Linked DNA regions of Thioclava sp. GXIMD2076. The protein of the gene in region 1 interacts with the protein of each later gene in a pairwise test. Links are inferred from orthologs where the notes say so. Each region holds a gene or a part of one and is shown in the gene's direction. Other genes may lie near its edges. The genes, in order: dprA and recA.

Region 1 (11,324 bases):
ACGGTAACACCATCGATACGGTTCGCCGTCTCCTCGAGATCGGGCACACGGCCCCAGACCGACAGATTACGGGCCATCCGCTCGGCGCGGCTTGACGGGCTCTCGAGCCCCATCAGCATACCCGCCTTGATCTGGGCCCGCGCACGGGCGACCTCGACCTCGGACATATCCTCGGCGGCGCGCTTCAGCTCGTCCACCGTCAGGGTGGACAGCTGCTCGACCTCCTCGGCGGAGGTGCCCGCATAGATCGTCATCATGCCCGTGTCCTCATAGGCACCGGCCTGGGAGAAGATCGTGTAGCACAGGCCCTTCTCTTCGCGGATCTTCTGGAACAGCCGCGAAGACATCCCGCCCCCCAGCGCCGTTGCATAGACCTGCGCCGCATAAAGATCGGTCGAGCGGTAGCTCGGACCCTCGAATGCCAGTGCGAAATGCGCCTGCTCGAGGTCTTTCGACTTGCGGTATTCGGCACCCTTCCAGCTCGCAGGCTGGATCAGCGCATCCTTGCGCGGGATCATATGGCCGAAGATCATCTCGGCCTGTTTGACGATGGCGTCATGATCCACATCCCCCGCCGCCGACAGGATCATCTGACCGGGGCCGTAATGCTCGGAAACAAAGCCTGCCAGATCGCTCTGGCCAAAGCCTGCGACCTTTTCCGCCGGACCGAGGATCGTGCGACCGATCGCCTGATCGGGATAGGCCGCCTCCTGCAGCCAGTCGAAGATGATATCGTCGGGCGTATCGAGCGCCTGCCCGATCTCCTGCAGGATCACACCGCGCTCGACCTCGATCTCGCGCTGGTCAAAGACCGGGTTCATCAGGATATCGCCAATGACATCGAGCGCCAGCGGCACGTCATTGCCTAAGACACGCGCGTAATAGGCGGTTACCTCGCGCGAGGTATAGGCATTGATATAGCCGCCCACATCCTCGATCGCTTCAGCAATCTGCAAGGCAGAGCGCGTCTTGGTGCCCTTGAACGCCATATGTTCGAGGAAATGTGCGATACCGTTCTGTTCGGGGCGCTCGTGACGCCCGCCCGCATTGACCCAGATGCCGATGGCGGCAGAGGCCATCGAGGGCATCCGCTCGGTCACGACGCGCAGGCCGTTGGGAAGGGTCGAGAACTGGATCATGCGCGGCGCTCTTTACGGATCAGGGTTTCCAGCGCGTCCAGATCATTGGGGACACGGGTCACACGCTCCTCGCGCTCGAACAGATCGGCCATGCGCGGCGGAAGCTCGGGATGCACAACCGACGCCTCGTTGACCGCCGCAGGGAACTTGGCCGGATGCGCGGTGGCCAGCGTGATCATCGGCGTTGCCGGATCGCGCTCGATCGCATCCATCGCCACCCCCACGCCCACGGCGGAATGCGGGCAGAGCAGCTCGCCGGTCGTCTTGAGCGTCTTGGCGATGATCTCGAGGGTGCGGCCCTCGCCGACGGCACCGCTGTCGTAATGCTCGAGCAATGCTCCCATCGCGTTTCTCGACACGGTGAAGGAGCCCTGATTTTTCAGCTCGTCCATCAGTGCGGCAACCGCGGCGCCATCGCGGCCATAGGCCCAGAACAGCGCGCGCTCGAAGTTGGAGGACACCTCGATATCCATCGAGGGGCTCATCGAGGGTTTCACGCCGCGCTTGGTGTAATCGCCCGCCTTGATGCAGCGGTCGAGAATGTCATTCTGGTTGGTGGCGATCACCAGACGCTCGATCGGCAGGCCCATTTCCTTGGCAAGGAAGCCCGCGAAAATATCCCCGAAATTGCCGGTCGGCACGGTGAAGGACACTTTGCGATGCGGTGCGCCCACGGCCACGGCCGAGGTGAAGTAATAAACGATCTGCGCCAGAACACGGGCGAAGTTGATCGAGTTCACGCCTGCCAGACCGACTTCATCACGGAAGGTGAAATCGTTGAACATATCCTTCAGCTTGGCCTGGCAATCGTCGAAATCGCCCTCAAGCGCCAGCGCATGAACATTGCCTTCGATCGGCGTGGTCATCTGGCGGCGCTGCACTTCCGACACGCGGCCATGCGGGAAGAGGATGAAGACATCGACATTATCGAGCCCACGGAAGGCCTCGATGGCCGCCGAGCCGGTATCACCGGAGGTGGCACCGACGATCGTGACCTTGCGGTTCTGTTTCGCCAGCTCGATCTGGAACAGCTGGCCGATGACCTGCATCGCGAAATCCTTGAACGCGAGCGTCGGGCCGTGGAACAGCTCCAGCAGGAAATGGTTCGGCGCCAGCTGCTTGAGCGGCGCGCGCGCGACATGACCGAACCCGGCATAGGCACGGGTGATCGCGCCTTTCAGCTCTTCATCCGAGAAGGTCTCGGCGGTGAAGGGCTTCATCACGCGGAAGGCGACCTCCTCATAGGACAGACCGGCCATCGCGGCAATTTCGTCCGCGGTGAATTGCGGCACCGTCTCGGGCACATAGAGCCCGCCGTCACGGGCCAGACCCGTCAACATTGCTTCGCCAAAGCTCAGAGCCGGGGCCTGTCCCCGGGTCGAAATATAACGCATGGTCAGTCCTTCGGTTCGTCGGGGTCTGATACGCCAATGCACGGGCGCTGTCATCCCTGACTGCATATATCATGGAAAAATCAACGCAATCTGCGGCAGAAAAGCCCGCGGATCAGCGCGTCTGGGTGATGGTTGTGGGGGCCGCGGCCTCGGTGGCGGCTCCTGTCTGGGCCGAAAGCTTCACGATGGTCAGCCCGAAGACCAAGAGACAGAACACGGCAAGCGTCAGGCCCAGCCCCTTGTTGCGCGAGGCGCGGGCCAGATGCATGGGATACAGCCGACCACTCATGACCAGGTGAACCCTTGCGCGAATTGCGCATAGGCGGGCCACAGATGCAGCGCCTTCTCGACCAGCAGTGCCCCGAAATGCAGCGCCAGATAGAGGAGCGAGAAGTAGAAATAGCGCTTCTCGAAACGGTAGCCCTCTGCCTCTGCGGTCTCTTCGGCGCGGCGCCAGATGACCCAGCCGCCATGGATGAAGATCGCGTTCAGCACCAGCGCCGTGGCCAGATAGACCGGCCCGCCGATCGAAGTCACGCCCAGCCCGATGGCCACCGGCCCGAGGATCAGCGCATAGGCAAGGATATGGCGACGCGTGGTCTTGCGGCCATGGGTCACCGTCAGCATCGGCACTTTGGCCGCCGAATAATCGCTCTTCATGAAGAGCGCGAGCGCCCAGAAATGCGGGGGCGTCCACAGGAAGATCAGGAGGAACATCGCCACTGATTCGACCGATACGCTGCCCGTCGCGACAGCCCAGCCGATCATCGGGGGGAAGGCCCCCGCCGCGCCACCGATCACGATATTCTGCGGCGTCGAGCGTTTGAGCCACATCGTATAGACGATGACGTAGAAAAAGATGGTGAAGGCCAGAAACAGCCCCGCGAAGATATTCGACGCAAGCGCCAGCATCACGCAGGAGATCACCGAGAGCGCCAGGCCAAAGCCCAGAGCCTCGGTCTCGCTGACGCGGCCAGCAGGGATCGGGCGGCTTTGCGTGCGCTTCATGATGCGATCGATATCGGCATCATACCACATATTCAGCGCGCCCGAGGCACCACCACCCAAGGCAATGAAAAGAATGGAGATAAAGCCAACCAGCGGATGCACAGGCAGAGGAGCTACCACAAGTCCCACAAAGGCGGTGAACACTACCAGCGACATCACGCGCGGCTTCAAGAGAGCCACGAAATCGTTGAACTGCGCGTCCTGTCCTTGCGGTTTTACATAGCCGATATCGCTCATCCGTGCCTTCCGGTTCGTCTTTGCCATCTGTCGCGCGGCTGCGCGGCACAAAACCTGTCCAGCTCCTGCCCACGGCATCCCGACCTGTCACGTTTCCGACAAGAGCCGAGAGCTACGAGGTGCCCCGATGCGGCAAAAGCCAAGCCCAATCCGCCTCTGAAAGCGAAATCGCGCAGGGGCCGGATACACCTATTATTGATATTACGCCACATCTTTACATAGTGTGAGCGTTCAAATTTGCTGCTGATGAGCGCGTGCGGCCCAGCGTCCTGTCTTCAAAACTTGTAACGGTGGGCCGGACGCGACATATCCATAGGCAGACCCGCGCGCGCCCGTGCCGCGCGAATAGGAAAGGATACCGCATGAGCGAGACCCGCTTTGCCCCGTTCGAAACCCAGCTGGATGAAGAGCGCGCGCTTGCCGTCTTGCGAGAGGCGACGGCGGGCGCCGATGATGGCGAGCTGTTTCTGGAACGCCGTCGTTCCGAGGCGCTCGTCTTCGACGATGGCCGTGTGAAAAATGCAAGTTACGACGCCTCGGAGGGCTTCGGCCTGCGCGCTGTGCGCGGCGAGGTCTCGGGCTATGCCCATTCGACCGAGCTGACCGAAAGCGCGCTCAAACGCGCCGCCGAGACCGCACGTCTGGCCGTTGGCTCCGGTGGCGGCACGATGGCGCCCCCGCCGCAGGGCACCAATCTGCGGCTTTACACCGATAACGATCCGATGACGGACGCGACCTTTGCCGCCAAGATCGACATCCTCAAGGAGATCGATGCCTTCGCCCGTGATCTCGATCCGCGCGTGGTGCAGGTCTCGGCCTCGATGGCGGCCTCGCTGCAGGAGGTCTTCATCCTGCGCCCCGAAGGCGGGCTGGTGTCGGATATCCGTCCGATGGCGCGGATCAATGTCTCGGTGATCGTGGAGGAAAACGGTCGCCGCGAGTCGGGTAATCATGGCGGCGGTGGCCGCTACGGTCTGGCAGGGCTGATCACACCCGACACATGGCAGCCCGCCGTGCGCGAGGCGCTGCGCATCGCACTGGTCAATCTGCGCGCCGAGGCTGCGCCTGCGGGGCAGATGGATGTAGTGCTGGGTCCGGGTTGGCCGGGTGTCCTCTTGCACGAGGCCGTGGGCCACGGGCTGGAGGGCGATTTCAACCGCAAGAAATCCTCGGCCTTTGCCGGTCTGATGGGGCAACAGGTGGCCGCCAAGGGCGTGACCGTTCTGGATGATGGCACCATCCCCGACCGTCGCGGCTCGATCACCATCGACGACGAGGGCACGCCTTCGGGCAGGAATGTGCTGATCGAGGACGGTATTCTGGTGGGCTATATGCAGGACCGCCAGAATGCGCGCCTGATGGGGGTCATGCCCACCGGCAATGGCCGCCGCGAGAGCTTTGCCCATTGCCCCATGCCGCGCATGACCAATACCTATATGATGGGCGGCGATACCGATCCGGCCTCCATTCTGACCGATCTGAAAGACGGAATCTATGCCGTGGGCTTTGGCGGCGGTCAGGTGGACATCACCAATGGCAAGTTCGTGTTCAACTGCACCGAAGCCTACCGTGTGAAGAACGGTGTTGTGGGCGCGCCGGTAAAAGGGGCCACGCTGGTCGGTGACGGCCCGACCGCGATGCAGAAGATTCGCGCCATCGGCAATGATATGGCACTCGATCCGGGTGTCGGGAATTGCGGCAAGCAAGGTCAATGGGTGCCCGTAGGCGTCGGCCAACCCAGTCTGATGATCGGCGGGCTGACGGTTGGCGGCTCGGCTGCATCCTGACCTTGGGGCACTCGTTTCCTTGGTATGACAACAGGATAGCCGCCTCTCGGGGCGGCTTTTTCTATCGAAAGATCAAATAAATTTTTAGCAAAATTCCAGCGATGCCGGATTCGGTAACCTTTCGTTAATCTTAACGCAGCAATCTGGTTTTGCGATAGAGGCGGAGGACCGGATGAAAACAGGCTTGTTTTCTTACCCCACCCCCTTCACCCCACCCACCACGGAAGAAAATGAACTGCTGGTGCTCCGCCTCTTTCGCTCGCGTCGTATCGGGGCCACGACCTTTCACCGGATCATTGCCGAACACGGATCGGTCGCGGCGGCCTTTGAGGCCCTGCCCGAGATTGCCCGTTCTGCCGGTGTGACCGATTATTCTCCTTGTAGCGAGGCCGCCGCTCTGGCGGAACTGAACGCGGGCCGGAAGGCGGGCGCGCGCCTCCTTTGTTTCGGCGCGCCCGATTACCCGCAGGCGCTCTACGATCTTCCGGATGCGCCTCCTGTCCTGTGGGCAATGGGCGATCTCGGGTTACTCAAACGCCCTGCACTGGCCTTTGTCGGCGCCCGCAGCGCCTCGTCTCTCGGGCGGCGGATGGCGGAAGGTCTGGCCCGCGAGGCGGGCGAGGCAGGCTATGTGGTGGTCTCGGGACTGGCCCGCGGGATCGATGCCGAGGCGCATAGGGCGGCGCTCACCACCGGCACGATCGGTGTGCAGGGCGGCGGGATCGATGTCGTCTATCCCAAAGAGAACAAAGCGCTGCATGCGGATCTTGCCGCGCAGGGGCTGCGACTTTCGGAAAATCCTGTCGGGATGCCGCCGCAGGCCCGCCATTTCCCGCAACGCAACCGCATCATTTCCGGTCTCGCGCGGGCGACGATTGTCATAGAGGCTGCCACGAAATCGGGAAGCCTGCTGACCGCCCGCAATGCGCTCGATCAGGGGCGAGAGGTCATGGCCGTGCCCGGCCATCCGATGGACGGGCGTGTGGGAGGCTGCAACCTGCTGATCCGCGATGGCGCCACATTGATCCGCGATTTCGCCGATATTGCCGAGGCACTGGGACCAGTGCAGACCACGCCCGTCCCTGCCCCCGAGGCTCCGCTCGCGGCGCCCGAAGATCCGGTGCAGGCGCTGCTGGAGCTATTGGGCCCCAGTCCGGTTCTGGAGGAGCATGTGATCCGTGATTTGCGGATCGATGCGGCAAGTTTCGCGCAGATCCTGACCGAACTCGAGCTGGACGGGCTGGTCCTGCGCCACGCCGGAAGCCGGATCAGTCTGGCCTGAGCCAGCCCTGCGACACAGGAAAATCAGGCCCTACATTGACATTGCCCGAAGAAATCCCAATCTTCCGCCCAACTCAAGAACATGCCCAAAGCGAGGTCCATATGGCGGTTGTCGTCGTCGAATCACCAGCCAAGGCCAAGACAATTAACAAATATCTTGGTTCCGATTATACCGTCCTCGCATCCTTCGGGCACGTTCGCGACCTGCCGCCGAAAGATGGTTCCGTCGACCCCGAACATGATTTCGATATGAAATGGGAGGTCGCCTCCGATTCGAAAAAGCACATCAAGGCGATCACCGATGCGCTCAAAGACGATGACACCCTGATCCTCGCGACCGACCCCGATCGCGAGGGGGAAGCGATTTCATGGCACCTCGAGCAGGCGCTTGAGAAGAAGCTCAAGGGCAAGAATGTCAGCCGTGTGACCTTCAACGCGATCACCAAAACCGCGATCCTCGAGGCGATGAAATCCCCCCGTCAGGTCGATACCGCGCTGGTCGAGGCCTATCTGGCACGCCGCGCACTCGATTATCTGGTGGGCTTCAACCTTTCGCCGGTGCTGTGGCGCAAGCTGCCCGGTGCGAAATCGGCGGGGCGTGTGCAATCGGTCTGCCTGCGGCTCATCGTCGAGCGCGAGATGGAGATCGAGGCGTTCAATCCGCGGGAATACTGGTCGGTGGTTGCCCAGATGGAGACCCCGCGCGGCCAGACCTTCGAGGCCCGCCTAACGATGATGGGCGGCAAGAAGCTTGATAAATACGACTTGGCCAACCAGACCGATGCCGAAATGGCCGTGCAGGCGGTGTCCTCGCGCGCGTTGATGGTCAATTCGGTCGAGGCCAAGCCCGCGACCCGCAACCCCTATGCGCCCTTCATGACCTCGACGCTGCAACAGGAAGCCTCGCGCAAATTCGGCATGGGCGCCAAGGCCACCATGTCGGCGGCACAGCGTCTCTACGAGGCGGGCTATATCACCTATATGCGGACCGATGGCATCGACATGGCGCCCGAGGCCGTGATGCAGGCGCGCGACGCGATCAAAGCCAAATTCGGCGAGAAATACGTCCCCAAATCGCCGCGTATGTACAAAAACAAGGCCAAGAACGCGCAAGAGGCCCACGAATGTATCCGCCCGACGGATATGTTTGTCTCGCCCGACAAGCTGAAGGTTTCCGCTGATGACCAGCGCAAGATCTATGATCTGATCTGGAAGCGCACGATTGCCAGCCAGATGGAAGCCGCGCGTTTCGAGCGCACGACCGTGCTGATTGGCTCCAAGGACGAACAGGTCGAACTGCGCGCGACAGGCTCCGTGGTGACCTTCGACGGCTTCCTGAAGGTCTACGACCAGGGCCGTGACGATGATGATGACGAGGACAGCAACCGCCTGCCGCAGGTCATGCAGGGCGAGGCGCTGAAACTCGCCCCTGCCTATGAGGATGCTTTCGGCAAGGCGCAGGGCGAAGACGCGCTAATCGAGGACGAGAAGGCCGGTATCCGCCGCTGCCCCGCCGCTGTGATGAGCGAGAATGCCGCGATCCTCGGCGCACAGCACCATACCCAGCCGCCTGCCCGTTACACCGAAGCGACGCTGGTCAAGCGGATGGAGGAACTAGGCATCGGGCGGCCTTCAACCTATGCCTCGATCGTCACGACCATTCAGGACCGTGGCTATGTCCGCAAGGACAAGAACCGGCTGTTCCCCGAGGATAAGGGCCGTCTGGTGACGGTCTTCCTCGAGAACTACTTCCGGCGCTATGTAGAATACGACTTCACCGCAGGGCTGGAGGACCAGCTCGATGACGTCTCGGCGGGCAGCCGCGACTACAAGGAAGTGCTCTCGCGGTTCTGGCGGGATTTCTCGGCGGCACTGGCCGAGACCTCGGAGTTGCGCATCACCGAGGTGCTCGACAAGATTGACGAGGTGCTGGCCCCCCATATCTATCCGCCCCGTGAGGACGGCTCGAATCCGCGGATCTGCCCCGTCTGTGGCAATGGCCAGCTGCATCTGAAGACCGCCCGTTCGGGTGGCGCCTTCATCGGGTGTGGCAATTACCCCGAATGCCGCTACACCCGCCCGCTTTCCGCACCCGACGGGGATGATGCGGCGCAGGCGCTGGATGGCAAACTGCTGGGCTATGATGAAGGGATGCAGGTCACTCTGCGGGTGGGCCGCTTTGGCCCCTATGTGCAGAAGGGCGAAGTCACCGAGGATGTGCCAAAACCGCCGCGCGCCTCGATCCCCAAGACCTGGTCGCTGGAAGATCTCGATCTCGACAAGGCAATGCTGCTTCTGAACCTGCCGCGCGAGATCGGGCCGCATCCGGAAGATGGCGAGATGATCGAATCGGCCATCGGGCGTTTCGGGCCCTATGTGAAGCACCTCAAGACCTACGCGAATCTGCCCTCGGTGGAGGATGTGTTCACCGTTGGTATGAACCACGCCGTCGAGCTTCTGGCGCAGAAGGCGGCCCGTGGTGGCCGTGGCGCGGCAGCAAAGCCGCTGAAGGAGCTGGGGGACCACCCCGATGGCGGCGCGGTCTCCGTGATGCCGGGGCGCTACGGGCCTTATGTGAAATGGGAAAAGGTCAATGCGACCATTCCCAAAGAGGTCGAACCCGAGCAGGTAACGATGGAACAGGCGGTGGAGTGGCTGGCCGAAAAGGCGGCCAAATCCCCCAAGAAAAAAGCACCGGCCAAAAAACCGGCTGCCAAGAAAACCGCGGCCAAAAAGCCTGCAGCCAAAAAGGCTCCGGCGAAAAAGACGACCGCCAAGAAGGCCGCCCCGAAGAAAGCCACGGCCAAGACACCCGATACCGAGGATGGGTCGGGCGCAGAAGAGTAAGACGGAAAGGCAGGTGCGCAGGCAGCCTGCCTTTTTTCTTGGGCAGATGATCCGAAGCGGGCCGCCCGTTTTCCGTGCCGGCCCACCACCTGCCGCAGCGCAGCATTGACTTGCCCAGAGCGATAGCGCCTTATTGGCATAAACAATTGGAGGAGTATTTATGCAGAAAATTTACGGCTCCGCAGCAGAGGCTCTCGACGGGCTTCTGTCGGACGGCATGCTGATTGCGGCGGGCGGATTTGGCCTTTGCGGCATTCCCGAACTTCTGATCGATGCCATCGTTGCCAGCGGTACGAAGGATCTGACGGTCGCCTCCAACAATGCGGGCGTGGACGGGTTCGGCCTCGGCAAGCTGTTGGAAACGCGCCAGATCAAGAAGATGATGTCCTCCTATGTCGGCGAGAATGCCGAATTCATGCGGCAATATCTCTCGGGCGAACTGGAGCTGGAATTCAACCCGCAGGGCACGCTGGCCGAGCGGATGCGCGCAGGCGGTGCGGGCATTCCGGGCTTCTATACCAAAACCGGCGTGGGCACGCAGGTCGCCGAGGGCAAGGAAGTGAAACAGTTCAAGGGCGAGGATTATATCCTCGAAGAGGGCATCTTTGCAGATCTGGCCATCGTCAAGGCATGGAAGGCCGACGCGACCGGCAATGCGATCTTCCGCAAGACCGCGCGCAACTTCAACCCGCCGGCAGCAATGTGCGGCAAGGTCTGCGTGATGGAAGTCGAGGAGATCGTCCCCGTGGGCAGTCTCGACCCCGATGCCATCCACCTGCCCGGTATCTATGTGCACCGCCTGATCCAGGGTCAGCATGAGAAGCGTATCGAAAAAGTCACCACCCGCCCGAAGGAGGCCTGATCCATGTCTGACGTTCAAAAGGGCTGGGACCGCAACCAGATGGCCGCCCGCGCGGCAAAGGAGCTGGAAGACGGCACCTATGTGAATCTCGGGATCGGCATCCCGACGCTCGTGCCGAACTTCATCCCCGAAGGCGTAAATGTAACGCTGCAATCGGAAAACGGCATGCTGGGCATGGGCCCCTTCCCCTATGAGGGCGAGGAAGACCCCGATCTGATCAATGCCGGCAAGCAGACCATCACCGAACTGCCCAACACCGTCTATTTCGACAGTGCCACCAGTTTCGGCATGATCCGCGGTGGCAAGATCGCGGCGGCGATCCTCGGCGCGATGGAAGTGGCCGAAAACGGCGATCTGGCCAACTGGATGATCCCCGGCAAGCTGGTGAAGGGCATGGGCGGCGCGATGGATCTGGTCGCGGGCGTGAAAAAGGTCGTCGTGGTGATGGATCACCAGAACAAGGCCGGCGAATCGAAGGTGCTCAAGGCCTGCACCCTGCCGCTGACCGGCACCGGCGTCGTGGACCGGATCATCACGAATCTGGGCGTTCTGGATGTGGTCGAAGGCGGGCTGAAGATCGTGGAACTGGCCGAAGGCATCAGCGAGGACGAGCTGCGCGCCGCAACCGAGGCCACATTGGTCGATTGATCCCTCAAGCTGACAATCTTCTAAAGGGCGGATTTTCCGCCCTTTTTTCATCGACCCTCGGATTCATCCTGAACAATTCGCATGATTTCCCCCGAATTTGTCTAAATCTGGAAACAGCGCC
Region 2 (11,325 bases), 1.3 Mb from region 1 along the record:
ATGAAGCTGACCCAGGTCTGGGCGCGCAGGCAGCGGCGACAGATGCATCTGCAGATCGCGAATTTCGTGGCGCAGGATGCCTCGCCCTCCTTCACGACCGATGCGGAAGGAGAGATCGGCTATCAGAACCGCGCGGCGCTGGAACGGTTCGGCTCGCGCGGGCAGCAAAGCCTGACCCATACATTGGGCGAGCTGTTTGCCAATCCCGGATCGGTGCTGAACCGGTTGCAGGCAAAGGCTACGGCTCTGGGCGCTGCGCGCGAGGATCTGGTAACCCGTCGCGGCCATGTGCGGTTGTCGGTGCATCAGATCGGCGATGGTGATTTCCTCTGGCGGCTGGAAGATATGGCCGAGCGCCCCTCTGGCGGGCGCGGGGCCGAGACCATCAGCCTGCCGATGCTGACCGCGTCTAAAAACGGCACGATCCTGTTTATGAATGAGGCACTGCGCCGCCTAACGGGCGAACGGTATCGCACGCTCGACCGTATTTTCAATGACCTGCCTCTGCGTTCGGGCGAAGAGCACGAGATCGGAACGCCGAACGGCCCGATCCGCTGCCTTGTGTCCGAGATCGAGGCTCGCGCGGGTCGGCGCGAGATCTATCTGCTCCCTGTGTCGGAAAACCGGCCGATCCCGCATGATCCGGCCTCGTTCGAGGCGCTTCCCGTGGCGCTTTTGCGTGTGGACGGGCAGGGGCGCATCATTGCTTCCAACCGCGCCAGCCGGGCGCTCCTAGGGCTTTTGCCGCCCAATCCGACGATGGTCGATATGTTCGAGGGATTGGGGCGGCCGGTGAATGACTGGGTCGTCGATGCGCTGGCAGGACGTGCCGAACATCGCCCTGAAGTGCTCCGGACCCGTCACGGCGATAAGGAGACCTATCTTCAGATCACGCTCAGCCGTGTGGTCGAGGAGGGGCGTCCCGGATTGGTTGCGGTTCTTTCGGATGCGACGCAGCTGAAAACGCTGGAGGCGCAATTCGTCCAGAGCCAGAAGATGCAGGCTATCGGCCAGCTGGCTGGCGGTGTTGCGCATGATTTCAACAACCTGCTGACGGCGATTTCGGGCCATTGCGATCTGCTGATGCTGCGCCACGATAAGGGCGATCCCGATTTTGCCGATCTCGACCAGATCTCGCAGAATGCCAACCGTGCGGCGTCGCTGGTCGGACAGCTGCTGGCCTTCTCGCGCAAGCAGACCTTGAAACCGCAGGTGCTGGATCTGCGCGATACGCTCTCCGATCTGACCCATCTGCTAAATCGCCTCGTTGGGGAGAAGGTCTTGCTGTCGCTCCAGCACCCCCTCGATCTGCGCCAGATCAGGGCCGATAAACGCCAGCTCGAACAGGTTCTTATGAACCTCGTGGTGAATTCGCGCGATGCCATGCCGGAAGGCGGAGAGATCCGGATCGAGACGGAGAACCTCTATCTCAAGGAAGATTTCAAACGCGATCGAGTCTCGGTACCCAAAGGCGATTACGTCTCCGTCAAGGTGATCGACGAGGGTATGGGGATTGCGCCCGACAAGCTGATCAAGATTTTCGAACCCTTCTACACGACCAAGCGCACGGGCGAGGGCACCGGCTTGGGGCTTTCGACGGCCTACGGGATCATCAAGCAGACGGGGGGCTATATCTTCTGCGACTCGGTGCTCGGCTCGGGCACCTGTTTCACGATCCTGCTTCCCGCGCATGACAAGACACAGGCCGATGAGGAGGATGTTGCCAAGCCGATCGTCACGCAGGAACTGGCGCAGAATGACCGCACGGCCACTGTATTGCTGGTCGAGGACGAGGCCCCGGTGCGGGCTTTTGCGTCGCGCGCGCTCAAATTGCGCGGCTATACCGTTTTCGAAGCCGAGAATGCCGAAGAAGCGCTGGAAATCCTCGAGGACGAGGGGCTGACAGTGGATATTTTCGTGACCGACGTCATCATGCCGGGAATGGATGGGCCGACATGGGTGGTCGAGGCGCTCAAGAAGCGTCCCGGTACGGCGGTTGTCTTCATGTCGGGCTATGCCGAGGATGTTTTCCTCGATGGCAAACCGCCGATCAAGGGCTCGGCCTTCCTGCCCAAGCCTTTCTCGCTCAGCGAACTCACGGCGACGGTGCAGAATCAGCTTGGCTGAGGCTGAGCCATTTCCTCATAGAGGTGGAAATCATCTGCCATGAATGCAACCAAGCGCGCCTCGACGGGCGCGCTCAGATCCGTGTTGACCATAGGCGGCACATTGATCCGTGGCAGCGATATCTCGAACATCAACCGGTCTTCGAGAAAATGTACGAAATCCTGAATGTTTTCGTAGCGGTAGAGTCGATCCACAAGCAGTTTGCCTTGACCGTCGGTCAGATAATGGGCCTGAGTTTTGAGTTGCGCATAAGCCGGAAGAGAACCTGTCATGAAATCCAGGGTAAAGGTCTCGAAGCTTTTCCCCTGAAGGGGGTTCTCGGGTAGATCGAAGCTATCCCGCAGCAGGAAACGATACCATGAGCGCAACCACTCCACGGGATGCCGGATCAGGGCGACGGTTGTGAAAGGGGTGTCGGAATTCTCTGTCAGATAGGGCTTGAGATGGTTGTGGAAATCGAGCGCCGTCATATGCTTGAGAGGAACCGGACGCTGCATCGAAACAGAGGCGAGGGGTTCCAGCGCGGTTTCGATCGCTGTCGATCCGGCCTTTGGTGTCGCAAGAAAAACCAGCTTTTGGTCCCAGAATATGAGCATTGTCCGCCTAAAATTTTATCGATCCTGTGCATCTGCCGCGATGCAATTGGCATATAAACTATTGATTAACCAAACGGGCGCAAGGTTTATGAAGCCGATGGCTTGAATTGTTCTTGTTTTGGTCCCAAATTCGGCTTAACGAACATTACTAGAACATTCACCATGTCCGGGCAATTGTGATCCGGCGTGCACTGTGAAATAAGGAGATGATCCTAATGGTAACGGCGGGCCTTTTCGATATGGCGGACAAGATGAAAGCAGATAAGCAGAAAGCACTGGAATCGGCGCTTTCGCAGATTGAGCGACAATTTGGCAAAGGCTCGATCATGAAGCTTGGCGAAGGCGCCAAGATCGATATTGAATCGACCTCGACAGGCTCTCTGGGGCTGGATATCGCACTGGGTATCGGTGGGTTGCCGAAGGGCCGGATCGTCGAGATCTACGGGCCCGAAAGCTCGGGCAAGACCACGCTAACGCTTCACACGGTCGCGGAAGAACAGAAGAAGGGCGGGGTCTGTGCCTTCGTCGACGCCGAACATGCGCTGGATCCGTCCTATGCACGCAAGCTGGGCGTTAATCTTGATGAACTACTGATCTCGCAGCCCGATACCGGCGAGCAGGCGCTTGAAATCGTCGATACGCTCGTGCGCTCGGGCGCGGTGAGCCTTGTTGTGGTCGATTCTGTCGCGGCACTGACGCCGAAAGCCGAGATCGAGGGCGACATGGGCGATGCGACGGTCGGTGCGCAGGCACGCCTGATGAGCCAGGCCATGCGCAAGCTGACCGCATCGATCGGCCGTTCCAACTGCATGGTCATCTTCATCAACCAGATCCGTATGAAGATCGGCGTCATGTTCGGTAACCCCGAAACCACATCGGGTGGTAACGCGTTGAAATTTTACGCCTCCGTGCGTCTGGATATCCGCCGTACCGGCGCGGTGAAGGACCGTGACGAGGTGGTGGGGAACGCGACCCGCGTGAAGGTGGTCAAGAACAAGGTGGCGCCGCCCTTCAAACAGGTCGAATTCGACATCATGTATGGCGAAGGCATCTCCAAGGTTGGCGAGTTGATCGACCTTGGCGTAAAGGCCGGTGTCGTCGAGAAATCGGGCGCGTGGTATTCCTACGGAGATGAGCGGATCGGGCAGGGGCGCGAGAACGCCAAGCAGTTCATGCGTGATCATCCCGATGTTGCGGATGCGATCGAAGCGAAGATCCGTTCGAGCCATGGTTTGAACCTCGATTCCGACGATAAGGATGATGCGCTGACAGAAGAGGAATAAGCCTCTTTTGTAAGCGTAGTAAGAAAACCGGACCGTCATGGCCCGGTTTTTTATTGCTTGGCAGATTAAGCTGACTAAAGTCAGATATAATGTAAAACATAGGTCAGGTATTATGCGGGATGTCGAAAGAGGCGTGGATCGCCTGCGGCGCTTCAACAGGGTGGTGACGCTGGAACTCGGAGCGCTGGATGCGAGCTTTCTGGGGCGCGGGCGGCCGCTTCTGGAGGCGCGGGTGCTGCATTCGGTAGGATCGGGAGTTTCCGATGTCGGTGAACTGCGTGAGCGGTTGAATCTCGATTCCGGCCTGATGAGCCGGCTTTTGCGCAAGCTCGAGGCCGAGGAGCTGATCGTTCTCTCGCCCGATCCGAAAGACGGCCGCCGCAAGCGCATTTTGCGCACGCGTAAAGGGGAGCGGGAATTCGAGGCTTATGAGGCCCTATCCGATCAGGCGGCGCAGGCCGTGCTTGCGCGGGTGAAAGATCGCGACGCGTTCCTGAAGGCTGTGGATCTTGTCGCCTCGGTGATCGGAAGCGAGCGGATCGAAATTATCGAGGTCGATCCCGATGATGCCCGCGCGATCGCCTGTGTGAACGCCTATGTGGCCGAGCTGTCACGTCGTTTTGGCGAGGACTTCGACCGCGCGCGCTCCGGCGAGCCCGAGGCCTATGCTATGCGCCCGCCGCGTGGGACCTTCCTTCTTGCCCTTTCCGAAGGGGTGGCGATGGGATGTGTCGCGCTCAAGGATATGGGGGAACGTGCTGAAATCAAACGGCTCTGGGTCGATCCCTCGGCGCGTGGGATGCGGCTCGCTCAGCGTTTGATGCGCGAGGCCGAGACACGCGCCTATGCTTTGGGGCATCGGGAACTGGTGCTCGATACTTCGGCAAAACTTCCCGAGGCACGGGCTTTCTATCTTAAAACCGGCTGGTCCGAGATCGAGCGCTATAACGATAACCCCTATGCCGATTATTTCTTCCGCAAGGAATTATAGACCACAACAGCCCGATCTCGCCGCGCTTTGCTGGACAGCCAGCCCGCGCGGCGCTAAACGGGTGAAAATCCCCAAAAAGGGCGCATGATATGGTCTCTCTGAACGAAATCCGGTCCACCTACCTCAACTTCTTCGAGCGGAACGGGCACCGGATCGTGCCCAGCTCGCCGCTGGTGCCGCGCAACGACCCCACCCTGATGTTCACGAACTCCGGCATGGTGCAGTTCAAGAACTGCTTCACCGGTGTCGAGAAACGGGATTATACCCGCGCGACCACCGCGCAGAAATGCGTGCGCGCAGGCGGCAAGCATAACGATCTCGACAATGTGGGCTATACCGCGCGTCACCACACGTTTTTTGAAATGATGGGGAATTTCTCCTTCGGTGACTATTTCAAGGAAGGTGCGATCAATTACGCATGGGAGCTTCTGACGAAGGATTTCGATATCCCGAAGGACAAGCTTCTGGTCACGGTTTACCACACCGATGACGAGGCCGCCGAGATCTGGAAAAAGGTCACCGGTTTCGAGGATCACCGCATCATCCGCATCCCCACGAAGGATAACTTCTGGCAGATGGGGCCGACCGGCCCTTGCGGCCCCTGCACCGAGATCTTCTTCGACCACGGCGAGCATATTTCAGGTGGGCCTCCGGGCAGCCCCGACGAGGATGGCGACCGTTTCATCGAGATCTGGAACAACGTCTTCATGCAGAACGAGCAGTTCGAAGACGGTTCGATGGTCGAGTTGGACATGCAGTCGATCGATACCGGCATGGGTCTGGAACGGATCGGCGCGCTCCTGCAGGGCAAGCACGACAATTATGACACCGATCTGATGCGCCATCTGATCGAGGCCTCGGCCCATGCCACCTCGACCGATGCCGATGGTCCGGGCAATGTCCATCACCGCGTGATCGCCGATCACCTGCGCTCGACCTCGTTCCTGATCGCCGATGGCGTGATGCCTTCGAATGACGGGCGCGGCTATGTGCTGCGCCGCATCCTGCGCCGCGCCGCGCGTCATGCGCATATGCTGGGGGCCAAGGATCCGGTGATGTTCAAGCTGGTGCCGGCGCTGGTGCGCGAGATGGGCGCGGCCTATCCCGAGCTGGGTCAGGCGCAGGCGCTGATCGAGGAGACGCTGAAGCTGGAAGAGACCCGCTTCAAGGTCACGCTCGACCGTGGTCTGAAGCTGCTCGATGACGAACTGGCGAACCTTCCCGAGGGCGCGGCCCTTCCGGGCGAGGCGGCGTTCAAGCTCTATGATACCTATGGCTTCCCGCTGGATCTGACGCAGGACGCGCTGCGCGAGAAGAAACTGACCGTCGATACCGACGGGTTCGATGCGGCGATGGCCGAGCAGAAGGCCAAGGCGCGTGCTGCATGGTCCGGCTCGGGTGAGGCGGCAGATGGCAAGATCTGGTTCGAGCTGGCCGATAAGCTGGGCGTGACCGAATTCTTGGGCTACGATTCAGAAGTGGCCGAAGGCCAGATCACCGCGCTTGTCGCGGAAGGGGCAGAGATTGCCGACAGCACCGGCACCTGCATGATCGTGGTCAACCAGACGCCGTTCTACGGCGAGTCCGGTGGTCAGGTTGGCGATACCGGCCTGATCGAGACCGAAACAGGCAAGGCGCGCATTACCGACACCAAGAAGGTGGCGGGCGTGTTCATCCACATCGCCGAGGTGACCGAGGGAAAGATTGCCCGCGGTCAGGGCGCACGTCTGGTTGTGGACCATGCGCGCCGCTCGGCGATCCGTGCGAACCACTCGGCCACGCACCTCTTGCACGAGGCGCTGCGCCGTGCGTTGGGCGATCATGTGGCCCAAAAGGGCTCGCTCAATGCCGAGGACCGTCTGCGGTTCGATTTCAGCCATGCCAAGGCGCTTTCGCCTGAGGAAATGGCCCGCGTCGAGGCCGAGGTGAACGAGTTCATCCGCCAGAACACTGCCGTTGATACTCGCATCATGACCCCCGATGACGCCCGCGGCCTTGGCGCTCAGGCGCTCTTTGGCGAGAAATATGGCGATGAGGTCCGCGTGGTCTCGATGGGCAAGCTGGCGGGCTCGGGCAAGGGCACGGCGGGTGATGTCTATTCGCTGGAGCTTTGCGGCGGCACCCATGTGACCCGCACCGGTGATATCGGGGCCTTCGTGGCGCTTGGCGATAGCGCCTCCTCCGCGGGTGTGCGCCGCTTCGAGGCGCTGACCGGTCAGGCCGCGATCGACTATCTCAAGGCGCAGGAAGCGCATCTGGTCGAGGCAGCTCATGTTCTCAAGGCGGCGCCTGCTGACCTGGCAGAGCGTGTGAAAGCGCTTTCGGACGAGCGCAAGGCTCTGGCCAATGAAGTGGCACAGCTGCGCCGGGAACTGGCTATGTCGGGTGGGTCCACCGGCGGTAACGAGGCCGAAGAGATCAACGGCATCAAGGTTGTGGCGCAGTTCCTGACTGGTGTCACCGGCAAGGATCTGCCGCCGCTGGTGGATGAATACAAGACCAAGCTCGGTTCGGGCGCGGTGCTTCTGGTGGCCGATGCCGGTGGCAAGGCGGCTGTGGCCGCAGGTGTGACCGAGGATCTGACCGCGCGTCTGTCGGCTGTGGATATGGTCCGTGCGGCGGCCGGTGCGCTGGGTGGCAAGGGCGGCGGTGGCCGTCCCGATATGGCGCAGGCAGGCGGTGCCGATCCGTCGAAATCGGATGAGGCCATTGCCGCGGTCAAAGCGCTGATCGAAAGCAAATAACCAAACGGGGCTGCAGGGAAATCCGCGGCCCTTTTTTCTGACAGGAGAGAACCGATGCCGGGTGCTTATTGGATTGCCCATGTGACCGTGACCGACCCCGAGGCCTATGGCAAATATGCCGAGCTGGCAGGCCCTGCTATTGCCGAGAGTGGCGGTAAGTTTCTGGCGCGTGGGGCGCGTTTCGTGCAACTCGAGGGCAAGGAGCGCCCGCGCAATGTAGTGGCCTGGTTCCCGAGCCTCGAGGCCGCCGTGGATTGCTATAACGGTCCGTCCTATCAGGCCGCGCTCACCCATGCCAAAGGCGCAGCCGAGCGCGAACTGCTCGTCGTCGAGGCGATGGACTGACCCTCAGATCTTGCGCGAGGCGCCTTCAGGGGCGCGTCGCGACGCGGGCCTCACTGTCGCCCGTGGTAGTGCGCAGGCTTTTGCGGAGTTTTCTGAGTTTCCAGTGATCGGTCTGCCGCAATGCCAGATCGGTCCCGCGCATCGCCAGCGCGTCATGCCCGCGCGCGTGGGCATTCGTCAGCATCAACGTCGTGTAATACACATATTGATGGCGCACGCGGAGCGCCCGGGCCAGCCATCTGTCGCTCAGATCGCCCGTCAGCGCGTGGAGCGACACCTCTTTGAGGAGACGGAGTTTCAGCAGAACGAACGGGAGCTTATGGCCGAAATGGCGTAGCTGGTGAAACCGGACCTGCGGGGCGGTAAGCCGTTCGGCATGGGCTTTATCCTGGGCGATGAACGGGTCGTAGAAGATCTCCGCCGAGGCGAGATCTCTCGTACTATAGGCGGCATCACCATAGGGAAGGGACCAATCGCCTTTCAGGGCCGCAGCGGCGTACCGGTCCTCGAAAGGCACGCGGGAGGGATCGAGCGTCGATTGCGGCGCAAAGGCCACCACATGCGCCCCCGGCGCGAGCCGCGAGAAGGTCAGCGCCCCGAACCCGCCCATCGAGGCGCCGTAAAAGCTCACACGGTCGAAGCGTTTGAAAAAGCCTTCGTCGCGCAGGGTCTCGAGCGCCGCGATCAGTTCTGCATCGCGATACCAGTCATTGCGGTTGTTGATGACGCCGAGCACCGACCAGCCTTGTCCCTGAAGCAGGTGTTGTCCCCAAGGATGCTGCTCGCCGCCAGTCTGGCTTGTCGTGAGATTGCCGAAGCTGACCACCAGATGCCGCCCCGCGGCCCCGCCTTGCGGCAGATAGGCCAGCGCGTGATGCGCCAGCTCGTGACAGAATCCACCCGATTGACGGGCCTCGTCGGTCACGGCGCGAAAGGAGCGGTCAGGGATCACGGTCTCGTTCATGCGTATTTCCTGTTTGTCGCGGGAAGGATAGTCCCGTAAGGCATCAAGGTAACGCGCCGTTTGTCCTGACGTTCCGATTGGCCCCCATGTGTTGAGTTTGCGCTTCACATCTGTCCGCACTCAGGCTAAGAGATGGCCCATGACCCAGACCGCAACCATCACGATCTGCTGCATTATCGGCTGACATCCGTCGGGCGGTCCGGTCATGCTTTCCCAAAGCTCACACCCCGAACCCGCCCGAGCGGTGGCCGTTTCATGCTGTGGGGGAGAGATTAGAGATGACCCAGATACGCTTGCGCAACACGATGTCCCGTCAGGTGCAGGATTTCGCGCCGATTGATCCGACAAATGTGCGGCTCTATCTGTGCGGGCCGACGGTCTATGACCGCGCGCATCTGGGCAATGCCCGCCCTGTGGTGGTGTTCGATGTGCTGCAGCGGCTGCTGCGCCATGTTTACGGGGCGCAACAGGTGACCTATGTCCGCAACTTCACGGATGTGGATGACAAGATCAACGCGACCGCTTTGAAACGCCGCGAGGAGGGGGCCGCAGGCACGCTCGAGGAGCTGATCCGTGCCCGCACCGAGGAAACCATCGCCTGGTATCATGCCGATATGGACGCTTTGGGGGCCGAGCGCCCGGATCACGAACCGCGCGCGACCGATTACATCAATGCGATGATCGCGATGATCGAGCGTCTGATCGAACAGGGTCATGCCTATGCCGCCGAGGGCCATGCGCTCTTCCGTGTGCGCTCGTATAAGGACTACGGCAGGCTTTCGGGGCGCTCGGTCGATGATATGATCGCGGGCGCACGGGTGGAGGTGGCGCCCTATAAGGAAGATCCGATGGATTTCGTGCTCTGGAAACCTTCGGATGACGGTTTGCCGGGGTGGGACAGCCCGTGGGGCCGTGGCCGTCCGGGCTGGCATATTGAATGCTCGGCCATGAGTTATGAGCTTTTCGGCGAGAGTTTCGATATCCATGGTGGCGGCATCGATCTGCAGTTCCCGCACCACGAGAACGAGGTGGCGCAAAGCTGCTGCGCCCATCCCAAAGGCGAGTTTGCCCGTTTCTGGCTACATAACGAGATGCTGCAGGTGGAGGGCAAGAAGATGTCCAAATCCCTGGGCAATTTCTTCACCGTGCGCGATCTGCTCGATGAGGGCATTCCGGGCGAGGTGATCCGCTTCGTGTTCCTGCAGACGCATTATTCGAAGCCGATGGACTGGACGGCCGAGAAGGCGCGCCAGGCGGAGGCGACGCTGCGCAAGTGGCGGGCGGCCGTTGCGGGCATCGAACCCGCGCCGGCCGCAGCGCCCTCGGTCATCGACGCGCTGGCGGATGATTTGAACACGGCGGGCGCCATCGCGGCATTGCATGCGTTGGGCGATCCGGCGGAGTTGAAGGCATCGGCACAGATGCTGGGGCTGTTGCTGGATGATATGGGCGCGTGGGCCGAGGCACCGGTGGTGGATCTGTCGGCCTATGCCGAGCATCTCGCCGCCCTGCGCGCGAGCGCGATGGAGACCAAGGATTTCGCCCCCGTCGATGCGATGAAGCAGGCGCTGGTTGCGGCGGGGGTCGAAGTGCGGATGTCGAAGGCGGGGGTGGAGCTTTTGCCAGCCGTGGGATTTGCACCGGAGAAGCTGCCTGCGCTCTGAGGTGCGGCAGAGAGGGAGAGAAACGGTGAAAGAGCGTCTTTATCTTTATGACACGACCCTGCGCGACGGGCAGCAGACCCAAGGGGTGCAATTTTCGGTGGCCGAAAAGGTCAAGATCGCGCAGGCGCTCGACCGGATCGGGGTGGATTACATCGAGGGCGGCTGGCCGGGGGCAAACCCGACCGATAGCGATTTTTTCGAGGCGCGTCCCGAGACCCGCGCGACCTTTACCGCATTTGGCATGACCAAGCGGGCGGGGCGGTCAGCGGCCAATGACGAGGTGTTGGCGGGGGTGATGAATGCCAAAACGCCTGCGGTCTGTCTGGTCGGCAAGACCCATGATTACCATGTGTCCACAGCGCTCGGGATCACGCTCGAAGAAAATCTCGAAAGCATTAGCGCCAGTGTTGCCCATATGGTGTCCGAGGGGCGTGAGGCGCTGTTTGATGCCGAGCATTTCTTTGACGGATTCAAGGCGAATCCCGGCTATGCGCTGTCCTGCGCGCGGGCGGCCTATGAGGCGGGTGCACGCTGGATCGTGCTATGTGATACCAACGGCGGGACGCTGCCTGCCGAGATTTCCGCCATCGTGGCCGAGGTGATTTCGGCGG

What was found.
Region 2: the proteins of dprA (region 1) and recA interact in binary tests that used the Bacillus subtilis proteins (3 or more experiments, as listed by UniProt). The link is inferred for Thioclava sp. GXIMD2076 from one-to-one orthologs.

What each region holds. Positions count from the first base shown.
Region 1 is NZ_CP149932.1:1,254,084-1,265,407, reverse strand. What follows is about bases 4,895-7,826. They hold dprA (DNA-processing protein DprA), read left to right. Parts: upstream 4,895-5,806; coding sequence 5,807-6,847; downstream 6,848-7,826. Other genes in these bases: topA (type I DNA topoisomerase), read left to right, coding at 6,949-7,826; tldD (metalloprotease TldD), read left to right, coding at 4,895-5,565. Also shown: WDB91_RS06260 (pitrilysin family protein), read right to left, coding at 1-1,139; thrC (threonine synthase), read right to left, coding at 1,136-2,533; WDB91_RS06250 (hypothetical protein), read right to left, coding at 2,646-2,822; cyoE (heme o synthase), read right to left, coding at 2,819-3,778; more of tldD, read left to right, coding at 4,141-4,894; more of topA, read left to right, coding at 7,827-9,693; WDB91_RS06225 (CoA transferase subunit A), read left to right, coding at 9,854-10,555; WDB91_RS06220 (CoA transferase subunit B), read left to right, coding at 10,559-11,203. UniProt on the Bacillus subtilis protein: Protein that helps load RecA onto ssDNA during transformation. Binds cooperatively to circular ssDNA, is able to bridge different segments of DNA. Favors the loading of RecA onto SsbA- or SsbB-coated ssDNA and formation of RecA-DNA filaments.
Region 2 is NZ_CP149932.1:2,597,405-2,608,729, reverse strand. Bases 2,040-4,972 are described here. They hold recA (recombinase RecA), read left to right. Parts: upstream 2,040-2,938; coding sequence 2,939-4,006; downstream 4,007-4,972. Other genes in these bases: WDB91_RS12915 (helix-turn-helix domain-containing GNAT family N-acetyltransferase), read left to right, coding at 4,119-4,972; WDB91_RS12925 (hypothetical protein), read right to left, coding at 2,115-2,723; WDB91_RS12930 (ATP-binding protein), read left to right, coding at 2,040-2,127. Outside these bases: more of WDB91_RS12930, read left to right, coding at 1-2,039; more of WDB91_RS12915, read left to right, coding at 4,973-4,997; alaS (alanine--tRNA ligase), read left to right, coding at 5,087-7,741; WDB91_RS12905 (DUF1330 domain-containing protein), read left to right, coding at 7,796-8,086; WDB91_RS12900 (hypothetical protein), read right to left, coding at 8,112-9,050; cysS (cysteine--tRNA ligase), read left to right, coding at 9,329-10,714; cimA (citramalate synthase), read left to right, coding at 10,740-11,325. UniProt on the Bacillus subtilis protein: Multifunctional protein involved in homologous recombination, DNA repair and competence.